DNA from 3 places in the Streptomyces sp. NPDC102278 genome. Region 1 is predicted to be linked to each of the others. Evidence: predicted binding sites of a transcription regulator. Region 1 holds the regulator's gene; each other region holds the start of a gene.

The links. The regulator HrcA, encoded in region 1, represses chaperone genes, less so after heat shock. The targets are predictions, from matches to a motif close to TTNGCACTCNGNNNNNCNGAGTGCNAA.
Region 2: groL (chaperonin GroEL) is a predicted target of HrcA. The motif match lies at 2,971-2,997, and genes of this name have one in related genera.
Region 3: groES (co-chaperone GroES) is a predicted target of HrcA. The motif match lies at 1,092-1,118, and genes of this name have one in related genera.

Annotation. Positions count from the first base shown of each region.
Region 1 is NZ_JBIWLV010000003.1:351,368-355,326, reverse strand. Features, by position in the region: gene dnaJ (molecular chaperone DnaJ) at 1-1,048, opposite strand, end outside; gene hrcA (heat-inducible transcriptional repressor HrcA) at 1,049-2,065, opposite strand; gene ACIRO3_RS10635 (MBL fold metallo-hydrolase) at 2,227-2,958, shown strand; gene ACIRO3_RS10630 (DUF3097 domain-containing protein) at 2,986-3,783, shown strand; gene hemW (radical SAM family heme chaperone HemW) at 3,788-3,959, opposite strand, start outside.
Region 2 is NZ_JBIWLV010000019.1:20,393-24,351, reverse strand. Features, by position in the region: gene ACIRO3_RS31430 (beta-glucanase) at 1-241, opposite strand, end outside; gene ACIRO3_RS31425 (phosphoribosylanthranilate isomerase) at 348-959, opposite strand; gene groL (chaperonin GroEL) at 1,184-2,806, opposite strand; gene ACIRO3_RS31415 (cold-shock protein) at 3,120-3,326, opposite strand; gene ACIRO3_RS31410 (MoaD/ThiS family protein) at 3,801-3,959, opposite strand, start outside.
Region 3 is NZ_JBIWLV010000001.1:909,057-913,015, reverse strand. Features, by position in the region: gene ACIRO3_RS04165 (LCP family protein) at 1-271, opposite strand, end outside; partial or broken gene ACIRO3_RS04160 (response regulator transcription factor) at 260-897, opposite strand; gene groES (co-chaperone GroES) at 1,262-1,570, shown strand; gene groL (chaperonin GroEL) at 1,711-3,339, shown strand; gene ACIRO3_RS04145 (ester cyclase) at 3,525-3,959, opposite strand, start outside.

The DNA.
Region 1 (3,959 bases):
TCGCCAGTTGGCGCAGCAGGTCCTCCTGCTGGGCGTCCAGCTTGCCGGGGGTGGTGACCTCGACGTGGACGATCAGGTCGCCCCGCCCGCCGCCGCGCAGGTGCGTGACGCCGCGCCCGTGCAGCGGGATCGCCTGACCGGAGCCGGTGCCGGGCCGGATGTCGATCTCCTCCAGGCCGTCCAGCGTCTCCAGCGGGCATTTGGTGCCCAGGGCCGCCGCCGTCATGGGGAGGGTGACCGTGCAGTGCAGGTCGTCCCCGCGCCGCTGGAAGGTCGGGTGCGGCAGCTCGTGGATCTCCACGTACAGGTCGCCGGCGGGGCCGCCGCCGGGGCCGACCTCGCCCTCGCCCGCGAGCTGGATGCGGGTGCCGTTCTCGACACCGGCGGGGATCTTGACCGTGAGGCTGCGGCGGGACCGCACCCGGCCGTCGCCCGCGCACTCGGGGCACGGGGTGGGGACCACGGTGCCGAAGCCCTGACACTGCGGGCAGGGCCGCGAGGTCATGACCTGGCCCAGGAAGGACCGGGTGACCTGCGAGACCTCACCGCGACCGCGACACATGTCACACGTCTGCGCCGAGGTGCCGGGGGCGGCGCCCTCACCGGAGCAGGTCGTGCAGACGACGGCCGTGTCGACCTGGATGTCCTTGGTCGTCCCGAAGGCCGCCTCGTCCAGTTCGAGGTCGAGGCGGATCATGGCGTCCTGGCCCCGGCGGGTCCGCGAGCGCGGTCCGCGCTGCTGGGACTGGCCGAAGAAGGCGTCCATGATGTCGGAGAAGTTGCCGAAGCCACCCGCTCCGAAGCCACCCGCTCCGCCGCCGCCGCCCGAGGAGGACAGCGGGTCGCCGCCGAGGTCGTGGACCTGCTTCTTCTGCGGGTCCGAGAGCACCTCGTAGGCCGCGTTGATCTCCTTGAAGCGCTCTTGCGTCTTCGGGTCCGGATTCACGTCCGGGTGGAGTTCGCGCGCGAGGCGACGGAAGGCCTTCTTGATCTCGTCCTGCGATGCGTCGCGGCGCACGCCGAGAACGGCGTAGTAGTCCGTGGCCACTTACGACTCCGCCAGGATCTGTCCGACGTAACGTGCCACTGCGCGTACCGCTCCCATCGTTCCGGGGTAGTCCATGCGGGTCGGTCCGACCACGCCGAGTTTGGCGACTGCTTCGCCGCCCGAACCGTAGCCGACCGAGACGACGGACGTGGAGTTCAGTCCCTCGTAGGCATTCTCATGCCCGATCTTCACGGCCATCCCCGACTCGTTGGCCTCGCCCAGCAGCTTGAGGAGCACGACCTGCTCCTCCAGTGCTTCGAGGACGGGCCTGATCGTCAGGGGAAAGTCATGTCCGAACCGTGTGAGGTTGGCGGTGCCGCCGATCATCAGCCGCTCCTCCGCCTCCTCCACGAGCGTTTCGAGAAGGGTGTCGAGGACGGCCTTGACCGTCGCCCGGTCCTCGCTCTCGAAGGACTCCGGAAGGTCCTGTACCAGGGGCGGCACGTCGGTGAACCGACGGCCGACGACCCGGCTGTTGAGCCGCGCCCGCAGATCTGCGAGCGAGGTGTCCCCGAAGGGCGTCTGGCAGTCGACCAGCCGCTGCTCGACCCGCCCGGTGTCCGTGATCAGCACGAGCATCAGGCGCGCGGGCGCCAGCGACAGCAGCTCGACGTGCCGGACGGTGGAGCGGGTCAGCGACGGGTACTGCACCACGGCGACCTGCCGGGTGAGCTGGGCGAGCAGCCGTACCGTGCGCCCCACGACGTCGTCGAGGTCGACGGCGCCGTCGAGGAAGTTCTGGATGGCCCGCCGCTCCGGGGTGGACAGTGGTTTGACCCCCGCCAGCCTGTCCACGAAGAGCCGGTAGCCCTTGTCGGTGGGGATCCGACCGGCGCTGGTGTGGGGTTGGGCGATGTAGCCCTCGTCCTCCAGCAGCGCCATGTCGTTGCGCACGGTGGCGGGCGAGACGCCGAGGCGGTGCCGCTCGGTGAGCGCCTTGGAGCCGACCGGCTCCTCCGTCCCGACGTAGTCCTGGACGATGGCGCGCAGCACCTCGAGTCTGCGTTCGCTGAGCATCGCGCACACCTCCAGATGCGGTCGGTCGTCTTCGGTCGTCGGTCGGTCCCTTGCGGGCCTTGTTGGCACTCTGCGCTTTCGAGTGCCAGAGATCCCCCGGTCAGTGTACGGCCGGGTGGTACGCGGGAGGCAAGGGCGGCCCGCCAGGGTAGCGTCGCGGCATGGACGTGCAATGGGAAGAGGCGGGCTGGGAACGGCTGACCGGACGGGTCGGAAGGCGTCGATTGCCGGTGTGGGACTGCACCGTGGGGCTGGTGGTGGGCGACGATTCGGTTCTTCTCGTCGACCCCGGTTCGTGCGTGCGGGAGGGTGCGCGGGTGCGGGCCGAGGCGGAGCGGCTGACCGGCCGGCACGTGACCCATATCGCATTCACGCACGGACATTTCGACCACGTTCTGGGCGGCTCCGTGTTCGCGGGCGCCGAGTTCCACGGCGCGGTCGGCCTGGACAAGGTGCTGTCGACGCCCACGGGCCGCGAGGAACTGCGGCAGAGCGCGACCGCGCAGGGGCTGGACGCGGCGGAGGCGGCGGAGGCCGCCGACCTGGTCGTGGCGCCGGGACACCCGGTGTCGGGCGAGCGGACGCTGGACCTGGGCGCCGTACAGGTGCTGCTCGCGAACCTCGGTCCCGCGCACTCCCAGCACGACCTGGCGGTCTTCGTGCCGGGCGAACGGGAGGTCGTCTTCTGCGGGGACCTGGTCGAGGAGTCGGGTGAACCCCAGGCCGGCTCGGACGCGGTGCCCGGGCAATGGCCGGCCGCCCTGGACCGGCTGCTCTCGCTGGGCGGTGACGACGCGCTGTACGTGCCGGGTCACGGAGCGGTGGTGGACGCGGCCTTCGTCCGTGCGCAACGCGACACACTGGCAACGAGGTTCGGCGTGTCGGGGGCGTGAGCCCGGGCTCTCTCGTACGGTCGCCGGATGCGTGAGTACTCCCCCGACCTGACTCCGCCGTGGAAGCGCGCCAAGGCCGTGCCCGAGGTGCCGGCGGACCCCGACCTGGTGGTCGAGGTGGCCGGTACGGACTTCTGCGGCGCGGTGGTGTCCTGCGAGGCCGGCACGGTGACCCTGGAGGACCGCTTCGGCAAGCGGCGGGTGTTCCCGCTGGAGCCGCGCGGCTTCCTGCTGGACGGGGCGGTGGTCACCCTGACCCGCCCGTCCCGTGCCCCGGCCGCCCCGGCCCGTACGGCCTCGGGCTCCCTCGCCGTACCGGGGGCCCGGGCCAGGGTGGCCCGGGCGGGCCGGATCTACGTGGAGGGCCGCCACGACGCCGAGCTGGTGGAGCGGGTCTGGGGCGACGACCTGCGCATCGAGGGCGTGGTCGTGGAGTACCTGGAGGGCATCGACGACCTGCCGACGATCGTGGCGGACTTCGCGCCGGCCGCGGACGCCCGGTTGGGCGTCCTGGTGGACCACCTGGTGCCGGGGTCCAAGGAGTCCCGGATCGCGGCCGAGGTGACCTCCCCGCACGTCCTGATCGTCGGCCACCCCTACGTGGACGTCTGGCAGGCGGTGAAACCGTCCGCCCTGGGGATCGCGGCCTGGCCGGTGGTCCCGCGCGGGGAGGACTGGAAGACGGGCGTCTGCCGGGCGCTGGGCTGGCCGCCGAACACGGGCGCCGCCTGGCAGCACATCCTGTCCAAGGTGACCTCGTACCGCGATCTGGAGCCGACCCTGCTGGGAGCGGTGGAGCACCTGATCGACCACGTCACGGCCTGACGCGTCAGTCCACCAGGTCCCGGACCACCGCGTCGGCCAGCAGCCGCCCCCGCAGGGTCAGCACGGCGCTGCCGGCCTCGTACGGGCCGGGGGCCAGCAGTCCGTCCGCCAGGGCGCGTCGGGACGCCGCCAGGCCCGCGGGGGCCAGCAGCGACAGCGGGACGCCGTCCACGAGC
Region 2 (3,959 bases), on a different contig from region 1:
CGCCGCCGCGACTGTAGGAGGGGTCGGAGACGAGGTGGTCGAGCTTGTTGTCGCCCGGATTGACCGGGCCGCCGTTGGGATAGGCCCAGGAGCGGCCGGCGATCCACTGGGTGGGCGAGGCGAAGTCGGCGGTGAAGGCGGGGGCCCGGCGCGGTGAGTACACCGCCGTGCCCCCGCCACCGTCCCCCGGGGCGAGGCGGCGGGTCAGGCGCCGCAACCATCCGAACATGTCCGTGTCCATGCCTGTGGCATGCCCATCCGACCTGTACCCGCACACATGAAATCTCGCCGAGAGTAATCACATGACTTCATTCGGCTACGGTCTGCGCCGGAGTGCGCCGCCTCGGTCAGCCCCGCGCGGCCTCGATGAACTCCCGGATCAGTTCCGGGGACTTGACCCCGCGCTCCCGTTCCACCCCGCTGGACACGTCCACACCCCACGCCCCGGTGGTCTCCAGGGCCTCGCGCACGGTGCCGGGGGTCAGTCCGCCCGCCAGCAGCCAGCGGCCCTGGGGCGCGGTGAACTCCGCCGAGGCCCAGTTCCACGGCTTGCCCGACCCCGGGTCCGGGGCGTCGATCAGCAGCAGGTCCTCGCCGTACTCCCCGGCCGCGGCGACGGCGGCGGCCGTGGCACGGATCAGCGTCCGGCCCTCCGCGCGCAGTTCCGCGTAGTACTCGGGCCCCTCGTCGCCGTGCAGTTGTACGGAGCGCACCCCGCTCTCCCGCGTCAGCCGCCCGACCTCCTCCACCGACTGACCGCGGAACACCCCGACCGTGAGGACCCCGGCCGGCACCCGGGCGGCGAGCTCGCGCGCGGTGGCGGCGTCGACGGTACGGGGACTGCCGGGTGCGAAGACGAACCCGACGGCGTCGGCCCCGGCCAGGGCGGCGGTGTCGACGTCCCGCGCGGTCCGCAGCCCACAGATCTTGATGAACACCTCAGTCGTCCGTCCGCTCATCCGTCCAGTCAACCACCCGGGGCACCTCCGGCGCCCCCGCGTGCGCCCCCCGGACCCGCGCGCAAACCCCAGGCCACGAGGACGTGTACCTCCTCAAGCGGCTCGACCCGCTCGACTGATCCGCGTCGCCGGGCCCCGGGCGCCCGGGAACGCCCGAAGGCGGCACCCCCGGTGGGGGCGCCGCCTTCGGAACGCGAACGGAACAGCCGATCAGCCGGGGCCGATCAGAAGTCCATGTCACCGCCCGGCATGCCGCCGCCCGCGGGGGCACCGGCCTTCTCGGGCTTGTCGGCGATGACGGCCTCGGTCGTCAGGAACAGCGCGGCGATCGACGCGGCGTTCTGCAGCGCGGAGCGCGTGACCTTCGCCGGGTCGATGATGCCCTCGGCGATCATGTCGACGTACTCGCCGGTCGCGGCGTTCAGGCCGTGACCGATGGGCAGGTTGCGCACCTTCTCGACGACGACGCCACCTTCGAGACCACCGTTGACGGCGATCTGCTTCAGCGGGGCCTCCAGGGCCAGGCGGACGGCGTTGGCGCCGGTCGCCTCGTCACCCGTGAGCTCCAGCTTCTCGAAGACCGCGGAGGCCTGGAGGAGGGCCACGCCACCACCGGCGACGATGCCCTCTTCGACGGCCGCCTTCGCGTTGCGAACGGCGTCCTCGATGCGGTGCTTGCGCTCCTTGAGCTCCACCTCGGTCGCGGCGCCGGCCTTGATGACGGCCACGCCGCCGGCCAGCTTCGCGAGGCGCTCCTGGAGCTTCTCGCGGTCGTAGTCCGAGTCGGAGTTCTCGATCTCGGCGCGGATCTGGTTGACGCGACCCTGGACCTGGTCGCTGTCACCGGCACCGTCGACGATGGTGGTCTCGTCCTTGGTGATGACGACCTTGCGGGCGCGGCCGAGCAGGTCGAGACCGGCGTTCTCCAGCTTGAGACCGACCTCCTCGGAGATGACGGTGCCGCCCGTGAGGATGGCGATGTCACCGAGCATGGCCTTGCGACGGTCACCGAAGCCCGGGGCCTTGACGGCGACGGACTTGAAGGTGCCGCGGATCTTGTTGACGACCAGGGTCGACAGGGCCTCGCCCTCAACGTCCTCGGCGATGATCAGCAGCGGCTTGCCGGACTGCATGACCTTCTCCAGGAGCGGCAGCAGGTCCTTGACCGAGCCGATCTTGGAGTTGACGATCAGGATGTACGGGTCGTCGAGGGACGACTCCATGCGCTCCATGTCGGTGGCGAAGTACGCCGAGATGTAGCCCTTGTCGAAGCGCATGCCCTCGGTGAGCTCGAGCTCCAGACCGAAGGTCTGCGACTCCTCGACGGTGATGACGCCTTCCTTGCCGACCTTGTCCATCGCCTCGGCGATGAGCTCGCCGATCTGGGTGTCGGCGGCGGAGATGGAGGCCGTGGAAGCGATCTGCTCCTTGGTCTCGACGTCCTTGGCCTGCGAGAGCAGGGCGGCGGAGACGGCCTCGACGGCCTTCTCGATGCCACGCTTGAGGGCCATCGGGTTGGCGCCGGCGGCCACGTTGCGCAGACCCTCGCGTACGAGAGCCTGGGCGAGCACGGTGGCGGTGGTCGTACCGTCGCCGGCGACGTCGTCCGTCTTCTTGGCGACTTCCTTGACCAGCTCGGCGCCGATCTTCTCGTACGGGTCCTCGAGCTCGATCTCCTTGGCGATGGAGACACCATCGTTGGTGATCGTGGGGGCGCCCCACTTCTTCTCAAGGACGACGTTGCGACCCTTGGGGCCAAGGGTGACCTTGACGGCGTCGGCGAGCTGGTTCATCCCACGCTCGAGACCGCGCCGGGCCTCCTCGTTGAACGCAATGATCTTGGCCATCTGAAGTGGTCCTCCCGGACAGGGGTGGATTGCTCCGGACCGCGCCCGCGCCCGCGACGGACGGTCGGCGAGCCCGGCGGTTCCTTCCCGCCGGACCCTGCGGACCTCGCAGGCCCGGTCCTCGTTGAGTAGCACTCTCACCTGGAGAGTGCTAACGCCAATGATTAGCACTCGACCCCCGCGAGTGCAAGCGGCTTGGGGCAACACCCCGCGAACGCGCCGGTCGGACGGGGGTACGCACGAGGGGCCCGCATCCCTTGTCCGGGATGTGGGCCCCTCGTTGTCTGTACGTCGGTGGTCGATCGCGCCGGGACTAGCCGAGTGCGAGCTTGACCATGTCCGCCTGCGGACCCTTCTGGCCCTGCGAGATCTCGAACTCGACCCGCTGACCCTCTTCAAGGGTGCGGTACCCGTCCATCTGGATGGCGCTGTAGTGGACGAACACATCCGCACCACCGTCGACCGCGATGAAGCCGTAGCCCTTCTCCGCGTTGAACCACTTGACGGTGCCCTGAGCCATGCCTAACTCCCCTATTACTGGCCCTTGCGCAGGACCGCACTTCGCGGACCCGGGTCAGAACTTGCGCCGGAACGCCTCGACCGCGGCTGAATGTATCCGCACCAGTGCTGTGTGCAACAGGTCATTCCGACGAGAATTCCGGACACGAGGAAACATTGAAATAGAGTGAAAATTTGGCATATGGCCGGGCAACTCGGGCCTGACATCCGGTGCCAAAGACCCATATCGCGCTTGCATGTTGACTCAATGTCAACCATCCGGCGGCCCGCTCATATGCGGCGGGCAAGTTCGGCGGAGGGGACTTCCCCAACTCTACCGCGCCCAATCAACCAGAATTGCCCCCTCCGCTTATCGGCGGAAGGGGCAATTCAGTTTGCTCATTTCAACGGACGGCCGCCGATGGACACCCATCGGCGCACACCCATCGGCGGACACCCGTCGACGGATGCCCGTCAGTGAACGGCCGGAGCGGGCTCAGCAGCCGCCGGCGACCGCGGGGATGATCGAGATGCCGGCGCCGTCGGGCGTCGCCGTCTGCAACCCACCCTCGAAGCGCACGTCGTCGTCGTTGACGTAGACGTTCACGAAGCGGCGCAGCCTGCCCTGGTCGTCCAGGACGCGGGCGGCGATGCC
Region 3 (3,959 bases), on a different contig from region 1:
TGGCCCCCTCGCCCGCCCGCTGCTCCTCGCGCCGGGCCTTCGCCCGCCGTCGGGCGCGGCCAGTCGGCCGCCGGGCGGCGGGGTCCGGGTGTCGAGTTGCGCGGCGCCCTTCCGCGCGGCGAGCTCGGTGCGGCCGGTGGTGTTGTCGAGCAGGTTGGCCCGCAGCAGCGTGTACAGCCACAGGCCGCCGGCGCCGAGCATCGCGGTCATGGCGAGGGCGGCGGCCGCGGCCGCCCGGGCCCGCAGGGTCCTGACCACCGTCGGGCGCCATCCGGTAGCCGGTTCCGTGCACGGTGAGGATGGAGCGCCGCCCGAACGGCGCGTCGATCTTCCGGCGCAGCGAGGACACGTACACCTCGACGATGTTCGGGTCGATGGCGTGCGGGACGTCCCAGACCTCGTCGAGGATGTCCTGCTTGGCGACCGCCCGGCCGGGCCGTTCCCTCAGGCAGCCGAGCACGCCGAGCTCGCGCGCGGTGAGTTCGATCTCCCGCTCGCCGCGCCTGCAGCGGCGACCGGACGGATCCAGGACGAGGTCGCCGGCCCGCAGGACGTCGACCCGCGGGGTGCCGGCACGACGAACGAGAACGGCTTGGTGAGGTGGTCGTCGGCGCCCGCGTCGAGCCCGTCGGCCTCGTCGTGCTCGCCGTCCTTGGCGGTCGGCATCAGCACGGGCGTGCGGTCGCCGTGGGCGCGCATGCGGGTGCAGATGTCGTGGCCGCCGAGGCCGGGGAGCATCAGGTCGAGGAGCACGGCGTCGTACGGGCCGCCGGTGAGAGCGAGGTCCAGGCCGCGGTGGCCGTCGTGGGCGACCTCGGCCCAGTGACCGTCGGCGGACAGGCCGAGCCGCAGGGACTCGGCCAGTCCCGCTTCGTCTTCGACCACCAGGATGCGCACGGGCTCAAGCGTCACGTATCGGTCGCCGGACCCGATGTCGGGCCCGGGGTCGGCACCTCAACGGCCGCCGAACGCCTGTCCGAGAGGCGGGTCGGGCGACTTTCGCGGGAGTCGGCGCGGGGGCCCGGAGCCGCGTTCGCAGGGTCGGCCCGGCTCGGAACGCCGCCCCGGCGCGCGCCTCGCCGGAAGCCAAATTGGCACTCCGCTTGACCGAGTGCTAATCACCGGAATAGTGTCGCACCTGGCACTCACCCCTGGTGAGTGCCAACGCAGCGACAGGCAGGTCCGGCACCCGCGACGACGGATCGACCTGGTCGCCACCTCAGACAGTTAACCCCGGATCTCCGAAGGGGGAGGTCGGATCGTGACGACCACCAGCTCCAAGGTTGCCATCAAGCCGCTCGAGGACCGCATTGTGGTCCAGCCGCTCGACGCCGAGCAGACCACGGCTTCCGGCCTGGTCATCCCGGACACCGCGAAGGAGAAGCCCCAGGAGGGCGTCGTCCTCGCGGTCGGTCCGGGTCGCTTCGAGGACGGCCAGCGTCTCCCGCTGGACGTCAGCGTCGGCGACATCGTGCTGTACAGCAAGTACGGCGGCACCGAAGTCAAGTACAGCGGCGAGGAGTACCTCGTCCTCTCGGCTCGCGACGTCCTCGCGATCGTCGAGAAGTAGTCGGAGCGGGCAAGAGGAGCGATCCTCTTCCGCTTCACCAGTTTTGCTTTGAGCTGCGCCCCTGGTCACCCCGCTGATTGCCGGGCGGCGAGGGGCGCAGTTCGTTGAACCCGATTTATCGAGAGGGCTGAACCGCTTCCATGCCGAAGATTCTGAAGTTCGACGAGGACGCCCGTCGTGCCCTTGAGCGCGGCGTCAACAAGCTTGCCGACACGGTCAAGGTGACGATCGGCCCCAAGGGCCGCAACGTCGTCATCGACAAGAAGTTCGGCGCTCCCACCATCACCAACGACGGTGTCACCATCGCCCGTGAGGTCGAGCTGGACGACCCGTACGAGAACCTGGGCGCGCAGCTCGTGAAGGAGGTGGCGACCAAGACCAACGACATCGCGGGTGACGGCACCACCACCGCCACCGTGCTGGCCCAGGCGCTGGTCCGCGAGGGCCTGCGCAACGTCGCCGCCGGCGCCTCCCCGGCCGCCCTGAAGAAGGGCATCGACGCCGCCGTCAAGGCCGTGTCCGAGGAGCTCCTCGCGACCGCGCGTCCGATCGAGGACAAGTCCGACATCGCCGCCGTGGCCGCGCTCTCCGCGCAGGACACCCAGGTCGGCGAGCTCATCGCCGAGGCGATGGACAAGGTCGGCAAGGACGGTGTCATCACCGTCGAGGAGTCCAACACCTTCGGCCTGGAGCTGGAGTTCACCGAGGGCATGGCCTTCGACAAGGGCTACCTCTCGCCGTACATGGTCTCCGACCAGGAGCGTATGGAGGCCGTCCTCGACGACCCGTACATCCTGATCAACCAGGGCAAGATCTCCTCCATCCAGGACCTCCTGCCGCTGCTGGAGAAGGTCATCCAGGCCGGCGCCTCGAAGCCGCTGCTGATCATCGCCGAGGACGTCGAGGGCGAGGCGCTCTCCACCCTCGTCGTCAACAAGATCCGCGGCACCTTCAACGCGGTCGCCGTCAAGGCCCCCGGCTTCGGTGACCGTCGCAAGGCGATGCTCCAGGACATGGCCACCCTCACCGGTGCCACCGTCATCGCCGAGGAGGTCGGCCTCAAGCTCGACCAGGCCGGTCTGGACGTACTGGGCACCGCGCGCCGCGTGACCATCTCCAAGGACGACACCACCATCGTCGACGGTGGCGGCAGCTCCGAAGAGGTCCTCGGCCGCGTCAACCAGATCAAGGCCGAGATCGAGTCCACGGACTCCGACTGGGACCGCGAGAAGCTGCAGGAGCGCCTGGCGAAGCTCGCCGGTGGCGTCTGCGTCATCAAGGTCGGCGCCGCCACCGAGGTGGAGCTCAAGGAGAAGAAGCACCGCCTTGAGGACGCCATCTCGGCGACCCGCGCCGCGGTCGAGGAGGGCATCGTCTCCGGCGGTGGCTCCGCCCTCGTCCACGCCGTGAAGGTGCTGGAGGGCAACCTCGGCCTCTCCGGCGACGAGGCCACCGGTGTCTCCGTGGTCCGCCGCGCCGCCGTCGAGCCGCTCCGCTGGATCGCCGAGAACGCCGGCCTCGAGGGCTACGTCATCACCGCGAAGGTGGCCGAGCTCGACAAGGGCCAGGGCTTCAACGCCGCCACCGGTGAGTACGGCGACCTGGTCAAGGCCGGCGTCATCGACCCGGTCAAGGTCACCCGCTCCGCGCTGGAGAACGCCGCTTCCATCGCCTCGCTGCTGCTCACGACCGAGACCCTGGTCGTCGAGAAGCCGGCCGAGGAAGAGGGCGACGCCGGTCACGGCCACGGTCACGGCCACAGCCACTGAGGTTGAGCCGCAGGGCGCCCGCCGTTTCGGCGGGCCCCCGCTGATCCGAGGGGAGGCCCCGGTCACACCGCCGAGCGGTGGGACCGGGGCCTTCCCCGTGTCCGCGTCCGACGGTGCGCCGTGTCCGCGTCCGACGGTGCGCCGTGTCCGCGTCCGGCCGGCCCCCGGGCCGCGTCCGGCCAGTACTACGCGGCGTTCGTCATGCCCATCTGCCGCATGAGGCCCGGCGCGTCGTAGTACCACCAGCCCTCCGCCACCTGGCCGTTCTCGATGCGGAAGGTCGTGCAGCCCGACATCGTGACCTCCTTCCCCGTCGGCGGGACCCCCATGAACTCGCCCTTCTGCGTACCGGTCCAGGCCCACAGGGTGGTGACGCAGTCGCCCTCGGCGATCTGACGGTGCAGGTCGAACGAGAAGTCGAACGCGTCGCGCCACATGCCCATCGTCCGCTTCATGCCCTGGCGGCCGTCGCCCGTGCCGGGCGCCGCCATGATGTCGTGGTCGGTGTAGTCGGCCGCGACGCACTCGTCGACGACCGCGAAGTCGCCCTTCTCCGCGACGTCCTCGAAGATCCGGTTCACAAGGAGCTTGTCGAGGTGCTCGTCCCGGACCACGTCCAG